4 regions of the Micromonospora sp. C81 genome follow, and region 1 is predicted to be linked to each of the others. Evidence: riboswitches for the same ligand, from Rfam matches in the RefSeq annotation. Region 1 holds a riboswitch; each other region holds the start of a gene.

What was found. Region 1 has a riboswitch for cyclic di-AMP ahead of KBX46_RS20265 (C39 family peptidase). Riboswitches for the same ligand answer to the same signal wherever they lie in the genome.
Region 2: linked by a shared signal. The riboswitch ahead of KBX46_RS33100 (NlpC/P60 family protein) and the one ahead of KBX46_RS20265 (C39 family peptidase) in region 1 are both predicted to bind cyclic di-AMP.
Region 3: linked by a shared signal. The riboswitch ahead of KBX46_RS26995 (coiled-coil domain-containing protein) and the one ahead of KBX46_RS20265 (C39 family peptidase) in region 1 are both predicted to bind cyclic di-AMP.
Region 4: linked by a shared signal. The riboswitch ahead of KBX46_RS14610 (transglycosylase family protein) and the one ahead of KBX46_RS20265 (C39 family peptidase) in region 1 are both predicted to bind cyclic di-AMP.

Annotation. Positions count from the first base shown of each region.
Region 1 covers NZ_JAGPXS010000012.1:100,555-105,514, forward strand. The annotation lists gene KBX46_RS20250 (acyltransferase) at 110-1,363, shown strand; gene KBX46_RS20255 (hypothetical protein) at 1,464-1,796, shown strand; gene KBX46_RS20260 (hypothetical protein) at 1,929-2,699, shown strand; cyclic di-AMP (ydaO/yuaA leader) riboswitch at 2,984-3,125, shown strand; gene KBX46_RS20265 (C39 family peptidase) at 3,358-4,212, shown strand; gene KBX46_RS20270 (alpha/beta fold hydrolase) at 4,346-4,960, shown strand, end outside.
Region 2 covers NZ_JAGPXS010000003.1:322,580-327,539, reverse strand. The annotation lists gene dcd (dCTP deaminase) at 74-652, shown strand; gene KBX46_RS33100 (NlpC/P60 family protein) at 728-1,768, opposite strand; cyclic di-AMP (ydaO/yuaA leader) riboswitch at 1,782-1,917, opposite strand; gene KBX46_RS07685 (N-acetylmuramoyl-L-alanine amidase) at 2,154-4,133, shown strand; gene KBX46_RS07680 (C40 family peptidase) at 4,188-4,960, opposite strand, start outside.
Region 3 covers NZ_JAGPXS010000021.1:3,808-8,767, forward strand. The annotation lists gene KBX46_RS26985 (SRPBCC family protein) at 1-244, shown strand, start outside; gene KBX46_RS26990 (hypothetical protein) at 269-769, opposite strand; gene KBX46_RS26995 (coiled-coil domain-containing protein) at 935-1,999, opposite strand; cyclic di-AMP (ydaO/yuaA leader) riboswitch at 2,005-2,136, opposite strand; gene KBX46_RS27000 (cation diffusion facilitator family transporter) at 2,250-3,167, opposite strand; gene KBX46_RS27005 (AAA family ATPase) at 3,275-4,960, opposite strand, start outside.
Region 4 covers NZ_JAGPXS010000007.1:197,594-202,553, forward strand. The annotation lists gene KBX46_RS14595 (nitroreductase family protein) at 1-183, opposite strand, end outside; gene KBX46_RS14600 (helix-turn-helix transcriptional regulator) at 180-515, opposite strand; gene KBX46_RS14605 (ThuA domain-containing protein) at 581-1,243, shown strand; cyclic di-AMP (ydaO/yuaA leader) riboswitch at 1,398-1,570, shown strand; gene KBX46_RS14610 (transglycosylase family protein) at 1,571-2,266, shown strand; gene KBX46_RS14615 (hypothetical protein) at 2,391-2,762, opposite strand; gene dinB (DNA polymerase IV) at 2,886-4,073, opposite strand; gene KBX46_RS14625 (VOC family protein) at 4,131-4,568, opposite strand; gene KBX46_RS14630 (YafY family protein) at 4,663-4,960, shown strand, end outside.

The DNA of each region.
Region 1 (4,960 bases):
GGGTACGGCCCCTTCTGGGCCGTCGCGGGCGTCGCCGTCGCGCCGTCCGACGTCGTACCGAGGAGGACACGCACGTGCTGGTGACCTTGCCGAGCGTCGGGATCCCAGCATGACGAGCGCCGCCGCGGCGACGGCTGCCCGGCCCACCCCCGCGCCGGCCCGGCTGCCCTCGCTGACCGGGCTGCGCTGGATCGCCGCGTTGCTGGTCTTCGGATTCCACGCGGGCACCATGCGGATCATCGCCGAGCCGGACTACAAGGCCGTGGTCGACGCGCTGTTCACCCTCGGCCTGTCCGGGGTGCAGTTCTTCTTCATCCTGAGCGGTTTCGTGCTGGTCTGGTCGGCCCGCGTAGGCGACTCCCGGCGCACCTTCTGGCGGCGACGGGTCGCCAAGATCTATCCGAATCACCTGGTGCTGTGGGGGGCGGCGCTGCTGGTCGCCTGGTGGTTCGCCGACCCGGTCCTGCCGGCGGTCGCGCTGGAGAACCTGCTGTTGTTGCAGGCCTGGGATCCCCGACCGGGCTGGTTCTACAGCATCAACACCGTGAGCTGGTCGCTCTCCTGCGAGTTCTTCTTCTACCTCTGTCTGCCGTTGGCGCTGCCGCTGCTGCGCCGGGCCCGGCCGAAGCTGCTCTGGGTGCTGATCGTCGCGCTACCTCTGCTGATCCTCGCGCTCTGGCCGGCCCAGCACCTGGTGCCGGAGGCGAGCCGCTGGTGGTTCACGCAGATCTTCCCGCCCGTACGGTCGCTGGAGTTCTGGATGGGCGCGGTGGCGGCCGAGCTGATGCGCCGTGGCCTCTGGCGGGGCCCGGGGCTGACCGCAGCCAGCGTGATCTTCCTGGCCACCTGGGTGGCAGCGGCAGAATGGATTCGCGCCGAGCTGTGGACCACGCTGCTCGCGGTGGCGTATCTGCTGGTGATCACTGCCGCCGCGGACGCGGACGTCCGAGGTAAGCGTTCCCCATGGCGGTCCCGACCGGTGGTCTGGCTCGGCGAGGTCTCCTTCGCCTTCTACCTGGTGCACGTGCTGGTGATGACGAGCGTGCTGCGCTGGAGCGGTGACTGGGGGACGGGCTTCCAGGGCTGGCGTGGCCCCGTCGCGGTGCTCGGCTTCCTACTGGTGAACCTGGTCCTCGCCGGGCTGCTGCACCGCTTCGTCGAGACCCCGATGATGCGCCGGCTCGCTCCACGCCGCCCGGCCCGCCAGGTGGCCGTCCCTCAGCAACGCACCGCCAGTATTGAAGTCAACGGCCGCGAAGACCGCACCGCCGATGCCGTCGGGACCCAGGCCCAGGCCGGCGAAGCTGCCGTCGGCGACGTCGAGCAGGCCAGCAGTCGATCGACGTACGTCGACTCGCGCTGAGGCGTCCGCACTGGTCAGCGCGGTCGGCGCGGTCGGCGCGGCGTACGCCGACACGCCCGTGGTCGATGCGCCCGGCCCGGCGTGACGGTAGCGTGGGGGCGTGCTTCCGGTCGCGTTCACCTGTCCCCTGTGGTGGGTGGCGCGCTGGGCGACACGGGTGCTGACCAGCCTCGCCGTCGTCGCGGCCCTGGCGCTTGGCGCAGGCCCGGCCTCGGCCGCCGCGCCAACGCCGACCGCCGCGCCAACGCCGACCGTGCACGCGGCCCCGGCGGTCGCTGAGGGAGCCGCCGAGAAGGCCTTCCCGGTCTGCTCAGTCGACTCGCACCCGGCCGTGGTGGCCGGAGTGCCGCTGGTGTGCGCGGCCAGGTCTGAACGGCTGCCCCTCGTGGACGGTCCGAGGAGCTGGGCGCCCCGGGCTCCACCCGGGCGCTGATCCACCGGGACGAGCGTCCCGTCGCCGCGCCCTGTCGATCCACCCGTCCCGCACCTCGCCGATCCGTGGCCCACCGTGGCCCGGTGGCCGGTGGGGCTCCCACCGCATTGTTCTCTCCCCGAGGTGCCGACCATGGAGACCGTCGTCTTCTACCAGTTCGTGACCGAGGTGCCGCAGGCCGCCGCCATCTGGTCAGCCCTGTTCCTGCTGGCACTGGGCGTACTCGTCGTGCTGGCCGCCCGCCCCGAGCGGGACCGGCCAACGGACGACCCGGCCCCGGCGGCGCCCACCGCCCGGGAGTTGGCTGAGGCCGAGGCCGTCGACCTGCGCCGGTACGCCGAGGAAGTGGCCGTCGCCGCGGCCGGCGCGGGGCAGAACGCCCGGCGGCGACGGGCTTCCTGGCTGACCGCTCAGGAGGAGATGGAGCGGGCCTGGGGCGGGTACGACGAGGCGGACGCGGCCGCGCGTCGCTTCGCGGGGGCCGGGGCGCTGCCCACCCCGCATACCCCCCGCACCCCCGCCGAGTACGCCTCCCGGGAGCGCTACCTGCATCGCGCGGCGGCGGCGGCGCACTGGCGGGGCGACCTGACCATGGCGCAGTTCGGCGACGTGTTCGGGCACCGGCACGGTTGGGATCCCCGGCGGCACCCGGTCGAGCAGGAGGTGCTGCTGAGCCGGGCGATCCGGGACGCGAGGCTGGCCGACTACCAGGCCGCAGCCACCCGGGAGCGGGCCGCCTGGCGGGACGCGGAACTGGCCGCCGAGTCGGCCCGCACTCTCGCCGAGGAGGCGTACGCGGCAGCGGCCCGGCTGCGGCCGAACCCGGTACCCGCCCGCCGGGCGGCTACCCGGGCGTTCCGTCCCGCCCTCGTGGCACGTTGGCGCCCGGCTCGCGCGGGTTGAGCCCGATCCGTTATGTGAGCCCGGTCATGTCAATGGCGAATCGGGCGTCGGGCACGATTGGCTCGATTGTCCCCGTGATTGTGGCCGCATAATCGGCGACCTGTCCGGTTGTCGCCCGTTGGCGTCACCGTAACCGCTTGTCCCATCGAGTCACGTCATCGGCAATACGCGCAGAAATTGTCGCGCCGATTGGGGTTTACGCAGCTGAACCCGGCTTGGCAGGGTGAGAGCCGGCCAGTACTGTCGTCCCGTCCGGTGCGGTAACCGATCGCAAGAGGCGACGCCGCGCCGACCCGCTCAATCGTGATCTACGAACCGGGGACCCATCAGTAAGTCCGGGGTGAATCCGCGAGCCACGGCCCGCGGTAGGGCGATCTTCCCGCCCGAATCCGTCAGCTAACCCGGTAGGCGGTGTCGGAAGGAGTTCCATCCTCGTGCATCACCTTTCCACCCCTCGGTTGTTCCTTCGCCTCCACGGCGTAGCGGTGCCCCCGCTCATTCGTCCAGTGACGGTGAGCTGACCCCCCGGGTCATCGCCTAACCGCCCGGCCACGCCGGGCGTTCCCCTGAGCGGTTCACCATCCGCGGACCATCGTCCGCGCGCTGGCGCCTGCCCGGATGCCGGTCCGGCCCCGGTGTGCCGCTCTCCCCCCGATCCGTGGAGGACCCCGTGAAGCACACCCTGAAGCGTCAGCTCCGCCGCCTCACCACCGAGCGTCCGTACCAGATCGTTGTCGCCTCCGCCGCGGCCCTCGCCATCGCCACCACCACCGGCGCCCTGGTCACCAGCGCCGACGACGCCCCGGCCAGTCAGCACACCGCGACCACTGTCGCCGAGATGCGCAGCGACACCGCTGCCTCCCGCAGCGAGGCGCGCGACGCGTCCCCCTCGGCCAGCACCGCACCGACCACCGCCGCCCCCGCGCCGGCCACCAGTGCCGCGTCGCCCGCAGCCAAGGCCAGCAGCAACCCGGACCTGACCCGTAAGCCGGAGCGGCCGAAGCCGCCGGCGACCAAGGTGCTCGACTACGACTACCAGGCGCAGAACACGTACTACAACTGCGGCCCGGCTGCCACCCGCAACGCTCTCAGCGCCGCCGGAATCGACCGCACCCAGAACGAGCTCGGCGCCGAGCTGGGCACCACCGAGATGGGCACCAACTCGGCCCTGGACACCACCCGGGTGCTCAACGCCGAGGTGAAGGGCTCCCCGTACCGGACCCGGATGTTCGCCGGCACGCCCAGCCCGGCCCAGATGGACCAGCTCCAGGCCGACGTGGTCAAGGCCATCACCGACGGTCGCGGTGTGGTGGCCAACGTCGTCGGCGACGCCACCGACACCAACGGCGGCTGGCACTCCTACGGCGGCGGGCACTACATCGCCGTGGTGGGTTACAAGGACAACGGCCGGACCGTGCGAATCGCCGACTCGGCCAACGCGGCCGACCCGTCGTACTGGATCACCACGATCGACCTGGCCAACTGGATCGCCAGCCGGGGCTACTCCGCCTGACCCAGGCACGTTGACCGCTTCGGGCGCCGTCCCCCACAAGGGGCCGGCGCCCGCGGCGTCTTCACCGAGCGGTCAGGCCTGCGCCGCATCGACGACCCTCGTACCCGTTCGCGAACCGTGGGAGACTGCGGCCGTGGTGGATGAATCAGGTGGCCGGGCAGGCCGTGGGCCGATCCTGTTGCTGCTGCACGGGATGGGGGCGACCGGGGACGTCTGGTTGCCCTCGGCCCCACTGCTGAAGCAGCACTGGCCCGGGCGGTGGCTGGCACCGGACCTTGCCGGTCACGGCTGGTCGGCCCCGCTGCCGTCGTACTCCTTTGATGGGTTCGCCGAGCGGATCGCCCACGGCCTGGTCGCCGGCGACCGGATCGTCGTGCTCGGGCACTCGCTGGGCGGGGTGGTCGGCCTGGCGTTGGCCGCCCGCGCCGCCGGGATGCCGGTGGACGCGGTGGTCGGGCTGGGCATCAAGGCGGTCTGGTCACCCGACGAGCTGACCCGCGCGGCCGAGCTCGCCGCGCGCCCGGTGAGCTGGTTCGCCAGCCGCACCGAGGCGGCCCGCCGCTACCTGCGCGTCTCCGGGTTGGTCGGCCTGGTCCCGCCGGATCATCCGGTGGTGGACGCCGGGTTGCGTCAGGTCGACGGCCGGTGGCGCCTCGCCATGGACCCGACAGCCTTCGGCGTCGGCGAGCCAGACCTGGTCCCGTTGCTGGCGGCGACCGACGTGCCGGTGGTGCTGGCCCGTGGCGAG
Region 2 (4,960 bases), on a different contig from region 1:
GAGCAGCGACCTCGACTCGCTGGTCATCGGCACCGAATCCTGGCACTTTCGGCAACGCAGCTATGGTGGTCCGATGCTGCTCTCCGACCGCGACCTGGTCTCCGAGATCAAGGCCGGCACGCTGGGCCTGGAGCCGTTCGAGCCCACCCTGGTCCAACCCTCCAGCATCGACGTCCGACTCGACCGGCTGTTCCGGGTCTTCAACAACCACCTCTACACGCACATCGATCCGGCGATGCAGCAGGACGACCTGACCTCTTCGGTCGAGGTGCCCGACGGGGAGCCGTTCGTGCTGCACCCGGGCGAGTTCGTGCTGGCCTCGACGCTGGAGGTCATCTCGCTGGGCGACCAGCTCGCCGGCCGACTGGAGGGTAAGAGCTCCCTGGGCCGGCTCGGGCTGCTCACGCACTCCACCGCCGGCTTCATCGACCCGGGGTTCTCCGGTCACGTGACGCTGGAGCTCTCCAACGTGGCGAACCTGCCGATCACCCTCTGGCCGGGCATGAAGATCGGGCAGCTCTGCATCTTCCGGCTCTCCTCGCCGGCCGAGCACCCGTACGGCTCGGCGGTCTACGGCTCGCGCTACCAGGGCCAGCGGGGTCCGACGCCCAGCCGCGCCTGGCAGCACTGGCGCACCTGGCCCACCCGCTGACGGGCTGAGGCACCACGGTCAGACGACGAGGGCCCGCCGCGACCGATCGCGACGGGCCCTCCTGGTCACCCAGGATCAGCCTGGGCGGCCGTAGCTGTGGATCGGGCCGTCGTCGACCTTCTTCATCTTGACCGGTTGGCCGGCCTGCGAGGCGTGCACGACCCAGCCGTTGCCGACGTACATGCCGACGTGGTGGATGTCGCTGTAGTAGAAGACCAGGTCGCCGGGGCGCAGGTCGGCCTTGCTGACGTCCTTGGTGACGCGGCTCTGCTGAGCGGCGTTGTGCGGCAACGACACCCCGGCCTTCGCCCATGCGGCCAGCATCAGCCCGGAGCAGTCGTACGAGTTCGGGCCCTCGGCACCCCACACGTAGGGCTTGCCGATCTGCGCGCAGGCGAACTTGACCGCCGTGCCCGCAGCGCCGCCGGGATAGCTGCCGGGGCAGGGCGCCGGACGCAGCGGACCGCCGCCCCCGTTGCCGTACACCTTGAGGCGCAGCTTCTGCAGCCGGTCGATCTCCTCGTTGATCTGCTTCTTCTTGGCCGCCAACTGGGCCTCGGTGCGGGCCAGCTGGGCCACCATCTCGTCCAGCGGCGCCTTCTGCGCGGCCAGCTCGTCGCGCAGGTCGGCGACCTCGCGTACGTCCTGCTGCTGGTTGTGCGCGAACCGGTCGAGCATTTCGAGCTGGCTGACCACCTCGCTGGGTGACCGGCTGCCGAGCATCGCGTTGACGGTCGAGACGGTCTCGCCCTTGTACGCGCGCACGGCCAGCGCGCTGACCTTGTCCATCGCGGCGTCGACCTGCCGCTCGAGCGGGGCGATGCGGGCGGCCAGCGCGTCCGCCTGCTTGCGCTTGACGGCGAGGTCGGCGCGGGTGGCGTTGTGCCGTTCGATGATCGGTTCGAGTGTGTTCCAGTCGGCGTCGATCTGGCGCTCGATCTCGGCGACGGACGGGTCGGCGTGGGCGGCCGTGGCGCTGCCCGTCAGGACGACGGCGACGCCGACCAGTGCGGCGAGAGCGGTGGTGAAGCGGGACCAGCGTGGGCGCGGCACGATCGACGTCGGGACGGCGAATGCCGACCGCTCGGACGACGGCCGCGGGGCATGGAGTGCCACCGGGGTTCCGTACTCCTTCTTCCTGACCGCCTACCGGGTTAGCTGACGGGTTCGGGCGGGAAGTCGGCGCCCTACCGCAGTGGCTGCGGATTCACCCCGAGGGACGTGGGTCCCCGGTTCGCTCGGAAACGACTCGGCGGTGTCGGTCCGTTACCGCCCGGGATGGGCGGAGCTGCTGTCGGGCCGACAAATGACCAGAGTAGAGACGCCCGTTACCGATCCGCAACCCGTACGGCCGTGACACTCCGTACCGATTGGGTGGGGGTCACCGACCGTGCGTGAAGAATTCTTTCTGAACAAGTAGATAGATGGAAAGGTATTGACGCGGACTCTCCAGCGGCGCGATGGTGACCTGACCTCTACCCGCGAGAATCTAGGGGGTTCGATGCACCATCCAACCGTGTCGGCCGGCTGGCGCGCGCTGCTCGCCACGACCGTCGTCGCCGCCGCGAGCGCGGTGCCACTCTCCACGGCCGCCAACGCCGCACCCACCGCCGATCGCCAGCAGCAGTACGCCGCCGCGGCGACCGAGTACGGCGTGCCGACGGGCGTGCTGCTCGGCGTCTCCTATCTGGAGTCCCGCTGGGACAGCAACGCCGGCACACCGAGCACGAGCGGCGGCTACGGCCCGATGCACCTGACCGATGCCCGCCACGTTGCCGCTCTACCCGGGCGCGGCCACCACGACGCCGGCGCCGAGGACCCACGCGGTGACGACTCCCGGCCCTCCCGGGTGCCCGCGCCCCGACCCGTCGAGGCACCCGCACCGACCGCCGCCGCGTTGCAGACCGTGGACGCGGCGGCCGCACTGACCGGTGCCACCCCCGAGGCGCTGCGCACCGACGCGGCGGTCAACATCCGGGGTGGGGCCGCGTTGCTCAGCGCGTACCAGCGGGAGTTGGGTGCGCCGGTCGGAGCGGACACCGACCCGGCGGCCTGGTACGGCGCGGTGGCCCGCTACGCCGGTGCGGACAGCGCCGACGCCGCCGCGGCCTTCGCCGACGAGGTCTTCACCACCATCGCCGCGGGCGAGTCCCGGATGACCGACGACGGCCAGCGGATCACCCTGCCGGCGCGCGCGGTACAGCCCGAGCGCTCCCGGTTGGACCGGCTGGGCCTGCGCCGGTTGGCCCGCCCGGACGGGCTGGAGTGCCCGCGCACCATCTCCTGCGAGTGGATCCCGGCACCCTACGAGGCGTTCGGCGACGGGGACTACGGCAACCACGACCTCTCCGACCGGCCCGCCCGGCAGAAGATCGAGTACATCGTCATCCACGACACCGAGGCGAGCTGGGCGACGACCCTGAAACTCGTCCAGGACCCGACGTACGTGAGCTGGCACTACTCGCTGCGCTCGGTCGACGGGCACATCGCCCAGCACGTCAAGACCAAGGACGTCGGCTGGCACGCGGGCAACTGGTACGTCAACGCCAAGTCGATCGGTCTCGAACACGAGGGCTTCGCCGCGCAGGGCACCTGGTACACGGAGGCGATGTACCGGACCTCGGCGAAACTGGTGCGGCACCTGGCGCTGCGGTTGGGCATCCCGCTGGACCGCCAGCACATCATCGGCCACGACAACGTGCCCGGCACCGTCGCTTCGACCGTGCGGGGGATGCACTGGGACCCGGGCCCGTACTGGGACTGGACGCACTACTTCGACCTGCTGCACGCACCTCGGCTGGACACCGGCACCCCGGCCACCGGGCTGGTCCGGATCGACCCGGACTACGCCACCAACCAGCCGGCGTTCACCGGTTGCGTCACTGCGGGCGTCCCGTGCGCGCCGCGCGGCTCCTCGTCGGTCGTGCTGCGGAGCGCACCGTCCGCGGACGCGCCGCTGGTCAACGACATCGCGCTCCGACCGGACGGCACCCCGAACACGATGGCCGTGTCGGACCACGGGGCCCGGGCATCAGCCGGGCAGACGTACGCGCTCGCCGGACGGCAGGGCGACTGGACCGCCATCTGGTACCTCGGGCAGCGGGCCTGGTTCCACAACCCGGCGTCCGCGCCGACCGCCAGTTGGACCGTCGGCGTCGTGGCCACGCCGAAGCCCGGTCGGACGACCATCCCCGTGTACGGAAGGGCGTACCCGGAGGAGGCGGCGTACCCGGACGGGGTGCCCTACCAGACGATCTCGCCGTTGCAGTACACCCTGGCCGCCGGACAGCGGTACGCAGTCGGCGCGGTGCTGGCCGGCGAGTACTACCGGGCCAGCACGTTCGACGGCTCGTCGCCGGGCGACTGGACGGTGATCCGCGGCAAGAACCGCTACGCGCAGATCCAGTTCGGCCACCGCATCATGTACGTCGATCTCGCTGACGTGCAGTTGCTGCCCTCCCCGGTGGGCGCGCCCCGCTGACGAACAACGACGGCCCCCGGTCGGTGACCGGGGGCCGTCAGTGCGTGATCTGGATCAGCCAGGTCTGCGGAACCCGGCGACCGGCATGGTGTTGATGCTGGACACCTGCACCGGTTTGCCGGCACGTGGCGCGTGCACCATCTGGTTGTTACCCAGATAGAGCCCGACGTGACTCAGCCCGGAGAAGAAGAAGACCAGGTCACCGGGGCGAGCATCAGCTCGCGCAACCGCCTTGCCCTCGTTCCACTGGTCACCGGTGTGGTGGGTCAGGGAGATCCCGGCCGCCTTGTAGGCGTACTGGGTCAGCCCCGAGCAGTCGAACGAGTTCGGGCCGGTGGCACCCCAGACGTACGGCTTGCCGACCTTGCCGCAGGCGGTCTTGATCGCGGTGCGGGCGGCCTCGCTGACCACTCCGTTGATGGTCGGGCAGGCCGCGGTCTTTACCGTGGTCTTGGGCATCGACGCCTCGAGCTGCTTGATCTCGGCGTCGATCTGCTTCTTCTTGGCCGCCAGGTCGTTCTGCTGCTTGGTCTGGGTGACGATCAGCTCGTCCAGCTTCTGCTTCTCGCCGTCGTACTTGGCCCGCACGGCCAGCACGCCCTCGACCTCCTTGCGCTCCTGCGCGGCCAGCCGATCGAGCACGGTGAGCTGCTCGGCGAGCGTGTCCGGCTTGACGCTGACCAGCAGCGAGCCGATGTCGTGCGACGGTCCGGAGATGTAGTAGCGGGAGGCGAGGTCGCCGACCCGGTTGAGCGCCAGCTCGCTCTGGAGCGCCAGCGGCTCGATCTTCTTCTGCAGGCCCGCCGACTTCTGTCGATTGACCTTCA
Region 3 (4,960 bases), on a different contig from region 1:
GATCAGCGAGGACGACGAGATCGTCATGGTGGCCCGCCAGTGGCCCGCCACCACCGTGCGTAACCACACCCGGCTGCGCCCCGAGCCGGACGGCCTGACCCGGATCGACGTCGACATCACCCTGACCGCGCCGACCCCGCTGTTCCGGTACGCGTTCCGTCAGGCCCGGGCCGCCCACCTCGCCCTGGCCACCCGCCTCGGCGCTGCCCTCGACCGCACCGGAGACCCGCCGCCCTCAGCCTGACCCGAGCGCGGCACGGCAGCGGGGTCACCGGTTGCGGGCGCGGCCCGCCAGGGCGGGCTGGGCGGCGGGACGCCGTCCCCACGGCTTGTACGTGGACAGCACCGTCGCGATGATCATCAGGCTGGTCGACACCGCGGGGGCGATCACCAGATCGGCGCGGTCCCGTGCGGGCAGGGCGGCGCCCACCGCTCCGGCATGCCGCAGATTCGGGGTGAGCAGGAACAGCACCAGCCCGACCATCACCGTGGTGAGCACCAGCTTGACCACCACCCACCGGTAGCGCAGCAGGCCCCACGGGGTGAGCAGCGAGCTGGCGACACCGATGAGCCAGACCAGGACGCTCAGCGGCGCGAACAGGACGGTGCCGACCAGCGCGCCGACCGGGTAGAGCACCGCCGGGTCAGCGCCCCGCTGCACGGCGATGCCGAGGGTGAGCAGCACCAGGTCGGCGCCGAGCCAGCCCAGCGAGGTGACCAGGTGCAGGGTGAGCAGCCCCTTGCGGGCGGTGGGTGGGATCCGAGGCATACCGCGATGCTGCCCGCCGACCGCCGCCGGGTCGTCCGACGAGCGACGACATCAGGGGTACGCCCGGCGACGTAGCCCGGTCGGACAGCGCTGCCCGGACGAACGTGATGCCTGTGAGTCATCTTGATGACTCACAGGCATCACACACTTTGGGGAACGGCCGGATCAGTAGACCGACAGGTGCACGTGGTTGGTGTGGTCGCTGGACGGGTCGCCACCCGCCCCGCTGTAGGACTTCCATCCGCTGCTGGGCAGCCAGATCTGCCTGTACCAGATCACGTACAGCACGGCGAGCCGGTCGGCGTTGCGGATGAAGTACGCGGCCAGGTTGTTGCCGTACGTCTTGTCGCCGCCGGTGGCGTCGCCGCCGAAGCCGCCCGTCTGGGCCGCGAAGTCGCAGGCCCGGCCCTTCGGGTGTTCGCCGGAGCCGCTGGGTCGGTGGCAGGAGACGTACCGGGTGAAGCCGGCCGCCTTGGCCTGGTTGAGGGCGTGCAAGGTGCGCGGGGTGATGCAGCCGCTGGCCGGCGTGGGGTCGTTGACGCTGCACGTCTCCGACGGCCAGGAGCCGTCGGAGTTGCGCGGCGCGGCCTTCGCGTTGGCGGCGGAGGTGCCCCGGTTGGAGTCGGTGTCGGCGGCGGGCTGCGGCTTGGGGGTGGTGGCCACCGTCAAGGCCCGTTCGGCCTGCTCCTTGCGCTTGGCCATCACCGCGACCTGCTTGCGCTGCTCGTTGATCTCACCGTTCAGGGCGACCTGGGTGCGGTTGGCCTGGTCCTTGCTGCTGAGCAGGTCGCGCAGCACCCGGTCCTCGTTGGCGGCCACCGCGTCCAGTGCGGCTGCCCGGTCCATGAAGCCTTCCGGGCTGTCGCTGTTGAGCAGCGCCGACATCGCGCTGAGCCGGCCGGTGCGGTACGCGACGCCGGCGATCTCGCCGACCTTGCCGCTGCGTTGGTTGAGCTCGACCTCGATGGTCTTCAGTTGGGTGGTGAGCTGCTGCTGCCGCTGCACCGAGGCGGCCAGGGCGCGCTTCGCGTCCAGGTAGCCCTTGCTGGCCGCCTCGAGTTGGGCTCGCAGCGCGGGGGTGCCACCCTCCTCGTCGGAGTCGGGGGCGGCGGCCCGCAGGCCGGTCGGTGGAGCGGCCGAGGCGGTGCCGGCCGGGAGCGCGACGCCGAGGGCGAACATCGCGACGATCAGGGCCGCCAGTCGGGCGGCGGGTGGTCGTGCTGGTGCCACTGTGCATGTCCTTCCGTCAGCCGCCGACCGGGTTAGCTGACGGGTTCGGGACGGAAGATCCCTACCGCTGACGCGGATGCACCCCAGGTACGTGGTTCCCCGGTTCGCCCTCGCGGGCGATTAGGCGGCGACCACCACCGGCGCCGGGAGGGCGCCGCCTGGTGGAGGCCGGGACCGAGCCTACCGGTGCCGGTGGGGTGGCTGCAGCCAATGTGACGGACGGTGCGTGCGTCGTCACGAGAGGCTGCTGTCACCACTCGATCGAGCCACACGCTCCCGAGGCGGCACCCGGCTCGATCTGCAACGTCGCGTGCTCGATCCGGAAGTCGTCGTGCAGGGCCGTACGCGCGGCGGTGAGCACCGCGCCGACCTCCGCCCCGGGTGCCATGGTCAGGTGTGCGGAGGCCACGTCCATGCCGGAGGTGAGCGTCCAGACGTGCAGGTCGTGCACCTCGACCACACCGGGGACCGCGGCCAGTCGGTCGTGCACGGCGGTCACCTGGAGGTGCTCCGGGGCGGCCTGCACCAGGATGCGGACGGCAGCCCGTGCCAGCCGCCAGGTGCGCGGGAGGATGAACACGCCGATGGCGACGGCGACCAGCGGGTCGGCCCACCACCAGTCGGTGACGGTGATGAGCAGTGCGGCGCCGATCACGCCGACCGAGCCGAGCAGGTCGCCGAGCACCTCCAGGTAGGCACCCTGAAGGTTGATGCTCTCCCGGGCTCCGGCGCGGAGCAGGGCGAAGGCGGCGATGTTGGCGAGCAGGCCGAGCACGGCCACCGCGAGCATCGGGCCGGCGATGACCTCGTGCGGGTCGCCGAAGCGGCGGATCGCCTCGATCACCACGTAGATCGCGACGCCGGAGAGCAGGACGGCGTTGGCCAGCGCGGCGAGCACCTCGAGTCGGTAGAGCCCGAAGGTGCGCTGCGGGTCGCCGGTGGCCCGCCGGGTCGCGGTGATCGCGGCGAGCGCCATCCCGATGCCGAGCACGTCGGTGAACATGTGCCCGGCGTCGGAGAGCAGGGCGAGCGAGCCGGTGTGCAGGGCGGCTACCGCCTCGACCACCATCAGGGTGGCGAGCAGCCCGAATGCCGCCCAGAGGCGGCCCCGGTGCTGGTGTGCGGCATTGGCGACGGACCCGTGGTGGTGGTCATGACCTGCGCCCACGAGAACCACCCTCCGCCGCCAGCCGGGACCCGGTCAAATGTATGTTCACATCGCTATGTATGCAAGTGTAGGGGCGGCAACTCTCGCCGGCGGCTCGCCAGCACGGATCAGCCGGTCGGGTCGATGGTGGTGAGGCGCTGCGTGGCCCGGGAGAGCGCCACGTACAGGGTGCGCACCCCGGCACCCGGATCCGCCCGGATCTCGCTCGGGGCGACCAGGACGACCCCGTCGTACTCCATGCCCTTGGCCTCCAGGCTGGTGACCACCTGGAGCCTCGGCGCGCCGAGTGCGGCGACCCAGCCGGCGACCTCGTCGCGGCGGGGGACCGGCGTGATCACGCCGACGGTGCCCTCCACCTCGGCCAGCAGGCCGGCGGCCGCCTCCACTGTCGCGGTCTCCAACCCGCTCGGGGGCACCACCAGCTCGACCGGGTCGACCCCGGTGGAGCGGACCGCGGTCGGCAGCGGCAGGTCAGGATAGAGCCGGCGGATCTCCGCCGCCGCCACCGCGAAGATCTCCGAGGAGTTGCGGTAGTTGGTGGTGAGCGTGAAATCGTGCCGCTTGCGCCGACCCAGCGCCTGGTCCCGGGCCCGGTCCAGCTCGTCGGGGTCGCCGGTCCACGCGGTCTGGGCGGGGTCGCCGACCACCGTCCAGGAGGCCAGACGGCCACGTCGACCGACCATCCGCCACTGCATCGGTGAGACGTCCTGCGCCTCGTCCACGACCACGTGCGCGTAGTCCCGGTAGTCCTCCGGGCGCTCGCGGGCCGCCGCGCGGGCGGCCCGTTGCCGCTCGCCGAGGGTGCTCAACTCGCGTACGCCGCCAGCCAGCTGGAACGGGTCGCGCCGGGCCTTGGCCGACTGCGCCGGCTTGCCGAGCAGGGAGTCCAGCTCGTCCAGCAGCGCGATGTCGGCGATGGTCAGCCCGGTCGTGTCCAGGTGCCGGTACGCGGCGCTGAGCAGCCGGATCTCCGCGGAGGAGAGGATCCCCCCGGCGTACCGGCGCAGCCGGTCCGGCTGCGCCAGCCAGCCCAGGACATGGCGAGGGTGCAGCCGGGGCCACCACGCCTTGAGGAACTCCCGGAACTCCGACCGCTCGGCGATCTCCGCCTCGAAGGTCCGCTGGTCCGGCAGTCGAATGCCCACCTCACGGGCCTGCGCCCAGAGCGCGGCGAACACCCCGTCGAAGCCGGCCCGGCGCACCTCGTTGCGGCGGGCACCCCGTTGCAACGCGCGGTCCCGGATCCGGTCCAGTGCCGTCCGGTCCAGCCGCAGCAGCGTGCCCCGGTAGAGCAGCCGCAGCTCACCCGGGCCGCCCGGCACCGCGTCGCGGGCAGCCCGCTCCAGCACCCGACGCATCCGCAGCGAGCCCTTCACCGCCGCCACCTCGGGCGGGTCGGTGCGGGTGGCGCTCATGCCCGGGAACAGGGTGCCCAGCGAGTGCAGGGTCGCGGTGTCCTCGCCCAGCGACGGCAGCACCGAGCCGATGTACTCCACGAAGACCGACGACGGGCCGACCACCAGGATGCCGCCGCCCGCGTACCGGCTGCGGTCGGAGTAGAGCAGGAAGGCGGCCCGGTGCAGGGCGACAGCGGTCTTACCGGTGCCGGGGCCGCCCGCGACGATCGTGACCCCGGAGCCGGGGGAGCGGATCGCCTCGTCCTGTTCCCGCTGGATGGTCGCCACGATGTCCCGCATGCCCCGGCCGGTGGCCTTGGACAGGGTGGCCAGCAGCGCACCGTCACCGACGACCGTCATGCCCTCCGGCGCGGCGTTCGGGTCGAGCAGGTCGTC
Region 4 (4,960 bases), on a different contig from region 1:
TTGCCTGTTGCGGCCGCTGGGGGCCTGAAGCGCGATGCGCAGGCAGTCCTCGATCACGTCACGGGGGACCGGGCGTCCCAGGTCGAGACGCTTGCGGACGGCGCGGGTCGTGCTCAGGACCTCGTCGGCGGACAGGCCCAGTGTGCGCGGCCCGCTCTGCCCGGCCGGGTTGGTGTCGCTCATGCGGGAACTCCCACTCGTTCGGTCAGGTCGAGGTTGGCGATGACCGCGGGAAGGAGCCCGGGAAACCGGTCATTGATCTCGTCCGCACGCAGTTCGTGTCTGCGGAAGCTGCCGTTGGGCGTGACGCGGAGGACGCCGGCTGCCCGCAGCACCTTCAGGTGATGTGACAGCGTGGACATGCTCACCTCGGACAACGCGTCGAACTTCCCGCAGACGACCCCACCGGCCTGCGCCAACTGTCGTACGACACTCAGGCGCACCGGGTCGGCGAGGGCGCCGAGCACGGTGGCGAGGTCGACCGAGGCGAGATCGGGATGATGCAGGGCTCTCATGGACGCCATGCTAGCTTTGATTTCGTGATTTCGAAAATCGTCCAAATGATGAGCGGAGCACGGTCATGCCGGTCGACACAGTGATCTTCAGCGGGGAGGGCCCGCACGCCGATCCCTGGCACCCGTTGTCCGAGACCAGCGCGGCGATCGCCAAGCTCGTCGGCGAGGCGGGCCCGGTGGCGATCGTGACCACCGTCGACCAACTCGCGGCCGCACTCGACGGCGCCCGCCTCCTGGTGGTGAACGCCAGCGCCGACCGCACGGCCCCGATCCCGCAGGACGAGGAGTTCGGCCGCGTCCTCGACGCCTTCCTGGCCCGTGGCGGCAGCCTGCTCGCCACGCACAGCGCGACGATCGCGTTTCCCCAGCTCGCGACCTGGCGGTCCACGGTCGGCGCCGCCTGGGACCACGGTCGGACCTTCCACCCGCCGATCGGAACCAGCCTCATCCGACGCACCGACATCGAGCACCCGATCACTACCGGTCTCGTGGACTTCGAGGTGCACGACGAGCGCTACACCGACCTGGAGTTGCTCGACGGCGTCGACGTCGAGACTCTCTACGTCCACGACGAGGGTGGCGACACCCACCCGCTCGTCTGGGCGCGCACGGCCGGGAGCAGCCGGATCGTCTACAACGCACTCGGTCACGACGCCCGGTCGTACGAGTCGCCGGGACACGTCGAGCTGCTGCGGCGCATCGTGCTCTGGCTCCGTCACCGCATCTGATCCGCAACGGTCCACGGTGGTCACTGCACATTGACCACCCACCCGCAACCGCTACGGGTGACGCCCCGCGTACCCCGGTGAAGAACTTCACAGGGGTTGGGCGATCGTCACCGACCGTGCCTAACGTCGGTCGGGTTCGCCACTGCGGACACCACGGCCGGCAACGCCAAATCCTGCCCCCGGTCGGTGGAACCCAGTCACCCGGGCAGGAGCGGGGGACCCAAACGTTCCTCGGTGCACGTCACCTCGGGGTGAAGCCGCCATCGTGCGGCCGGGCTCCTCGGCCCGAACCCGACAGCTCACCTCGCCGGCGTGGAGGAAGTTCACATGACGTCTGTCTACACGCCCCGTCACCGACGGGTCACCACCCGCCGTCTCGCCGTCGGCACCCTGGCCGTCGGTGCGGTCACCGGTGCTGTCGCCCTCTTCGGCCCGGCCGCCCCCGCGCAGGCCGCGGTCAACTGGGACGCGATCGCCAAGTGCGAGTCCGGCGGTAACTGGAAGATCAACACCGGCAACGGCTACTACGGTGGCCTGCAGTTCTCCCAGAGCACCTGGGCCGGCTACGGTGGCAAGAAGTACGCCGCCCGTGCCGACCTGGCCAGCCGCGGCGAGCAGATCGCCATCGCCGAGAAGGTGCTCGACGGGCAGGGCATCGGCGCGTGGCCGACCTGCGGCAAGAAGGGCGGCTCGTCCGGCGGCTCCGCCACAAAGCCGTCGACGAAGTCCACCGCGAAGCCATCGACGAAGTCCACGCAGAAGCCCACCGCGAAGTCCACGGCGAAGCCCACCGAGCAGCAGGAGCGGCCCTCGCGGCGGGAGCAGCCGGCGACCCGCAACCACGAGCGCACCGCGCCGACCACGGGCGGCCAGACGTACCTGGTCAAGCCGGGCGACACCCTGTCGGAGATCGCCGACAGCCACCGGGTGACCGGCGGTTGGCAGGCGCTCTACGAGCACAACCGGCAGCTGATCGGGGCCGACCCGGGCCTGATCTTCCCGGGTCAGCGGCTCAGCCTCTGACGGTCTTCCCGGGTCAGCGGCTCAGCCTCTGACGGATGACACACGAACGCTCGGCCGGGTCACCGGCCGAGCGTTCGTACGTGTGGTGCGATCAGCCCGAGCGCCCGTACCCCGGGGGAAGCCGTCACGCCGCGGAGGCGGATGCCTTCGACCCTCGGTGCGACGTGACCGGGCCGGCGTTCCAGCCCCAGCGGGGCGCCGGTGCGCTGCCCTCTCCGGACCAGCCCGTGCCGCCCTCCTCGTTGTCGCCGCCGTCGGTGGTCATCTCGACCGGGGCGGGTGTGCTGCGGGCCAGTCGCATCGACTGCTCCGCGCCGGCGCGGGCCGCGCACGGCCAGGACTGCCCGGCGCACTGAAGGTTGCGGCACTGACCCTCGTCGTCCGGCTCGTGGGCGCTCAGCACGTCGATCGCCAGTTGCCAGAGCAGCGGGTCGGTTACGTCGTGCGGCCGCTCGGCAGTGCGACTCGGCCGGTTGCTGGTGTCGTCGTCGGACATTGTGGGTCCCCCCTTGTCAGGCTGTACCCCACAAGGGTCACCCGTCAGCCGCCGGTTAAACCGCCGACCTGCTGTGATGTGTCTCCGGTCGCAGCGGTCGCCGGGACGCCGCACGCAGATCGGTCAATCCGGCAGCAGCGGCATCTCGACGCCCGGCTCCCGGCCGAGCAGGACCGCTCGGGTCAGCGCCGTTGAGCCGAACCGGTCACGGACCGCGTCCACCGCGGCGTCCAACTCAGCGCCCGGATCGCGGTGAAACGGCAGCTCCGGTTGCACGGGGTTGTCGTCCAGGTTGCCCACTGAGACACCGATCAGTGTGACACCACGACGATCGATCTCGGTCAGCGCGGCTCGCAGCAACGCGCGCGCGGCGGCGAGCAGCGGCGTCGTGTCGGCCGTCGCCTTGCCGATGGTGTGCGAGCGGGTCGCCCGGGTGTAGTCGCCGAAGCGCAGCCGCAACACCACGGTGCGACCGGACCGCCCCGCCGCCCGCATGCGGCGGCTGACCCGGTCGACGAGGCCGGCGAGGATGGCATCCAGCTCCGCCGGGGCATGCGGCGTGCGGCTCAGCGCATGCTGCGCGCCCATCGAGCCGCGCCGCCGGCTGACCTGCACAGAGCGAGGATCGCGGTTGTGCGCCAGGGCGTGCAGGTGCCTGCCGGCGCCCGACCCGAGCAGCGACACCAGGGCGGCCTCACCGAGCCGGGCCACCTCACCGACCGTACGGATCCGGCGTTCCCGCAGCTTCGCTGAGGTGACCGGGCCGACGCCCCACAACCGCTCGACCGGCAGTGGGTGCAGGAACGCCAACTCGGCGTCCGGTGCGACCACCAGCAGACCGTCCGGCTTCGCCACCCCGCTGGCCACCTTCGCCAGGAACTTCGTGCGGGCCACACCCACCGTGATCGGCAGGTGGACCCGTTCACGAACCTCCCGGCGCAGCCGCTCGGCGATCTCGGCCGGCGACCCGACCAGCCGCCACAGGCCACCGACGTCCAGGAACGCCTCGTCGATGGAGAGCCCCTCGACCAGTGGCGTGGTCTGCCGGAAGATCTCGAAGACCGCCCGGCTCGCCGCCGTGTACGCCGACATCCGGGGCGGCACCACGATCGCGTCCGGACAGAGGCGGCGCGCCTGCTGACCACCCATCGCGCTGCGTACGCCTCGCGCCTTCGCCTCGTAACTGGCCGCGAGGACCACGCCGCCGCCGACGATCACCGGCCGCCCCCGCAGGCGCGGGTCGTCACGCTGCTCGACCGACGCGTAGAAGGCGTCCAGGTCGGCGTGCAGGATGCTGGCGCCGGGCGACACGTACACATGTTCGCATGGCAGGTGGCCATCTCTGCAATGAGCTGGGCGAACGCCCGATCAGTCGAGGCAGAACTCGTTGCCCTCCGGGTCGGCCATGACGAGGTGACCGGCACCCAGTGGGGGAGCGGGCTCGTGGCGACTGAGTCGGGTGGCGCCGTATGCGGCGAGTCGTTCCGCCTCCGCCTCCAGCGCCGCCATCCGCTCGTCACCCGTGAGCCCGGGAGCGGCCCGCACATCGAGGTGTACGCGATTCTTCACCCGCTTGGGCTCGGGCACCCGCTGGAAGAACAGGCGCGGTCGCACACCCTCGGGGTCGACCACCGCTGAGGCGTCGTTGCGGTTCTCCGGCGGGACCCCCATCGCGTCCAGCGCCTGCTCCCACGACTCGAAGTCTCCGGGCGGTCCCTGCAACTGGTAGCCGAGGGCCTCGGCCCAGAACTCGGCCAACCCGGCGGGGTCGGCGCAGTCGAACGTGATCTGGACGTCGCGGGCCATGTCAGCTCCCTGTCTCGTGATCTGGTCGGTCATGATCCCAGCCTCTCGTGAATAGCGGACAGGGTCGTTCCGCGATCCGTGCGACGATCGGCGTGTGACCGTCGAGGCAACGACCGAGCGGGTGCTGCGGTTGCTGGCGCTGCTCCAACGGCGACCATCCTGGACAGCCGCCGACCTCGCCGCCGAGCTGGGCGTCACCGACCGCTGCGTCCGCCGCGACGTGCAGCGACTGCGCACACTCGGCTATCCCGTGCAGGCGGTGTCGGGCGTCGGCGGTGGCTACCAGCTCGGCGCGGGCACCCGGCTGCCGCCGTTGCTCCTCGACGACGAGGAGGCCATCGCGACGGCGGTCTCCCTGCGCCTCGCCTCGGGCGGCACGATCGCCGGAGCGG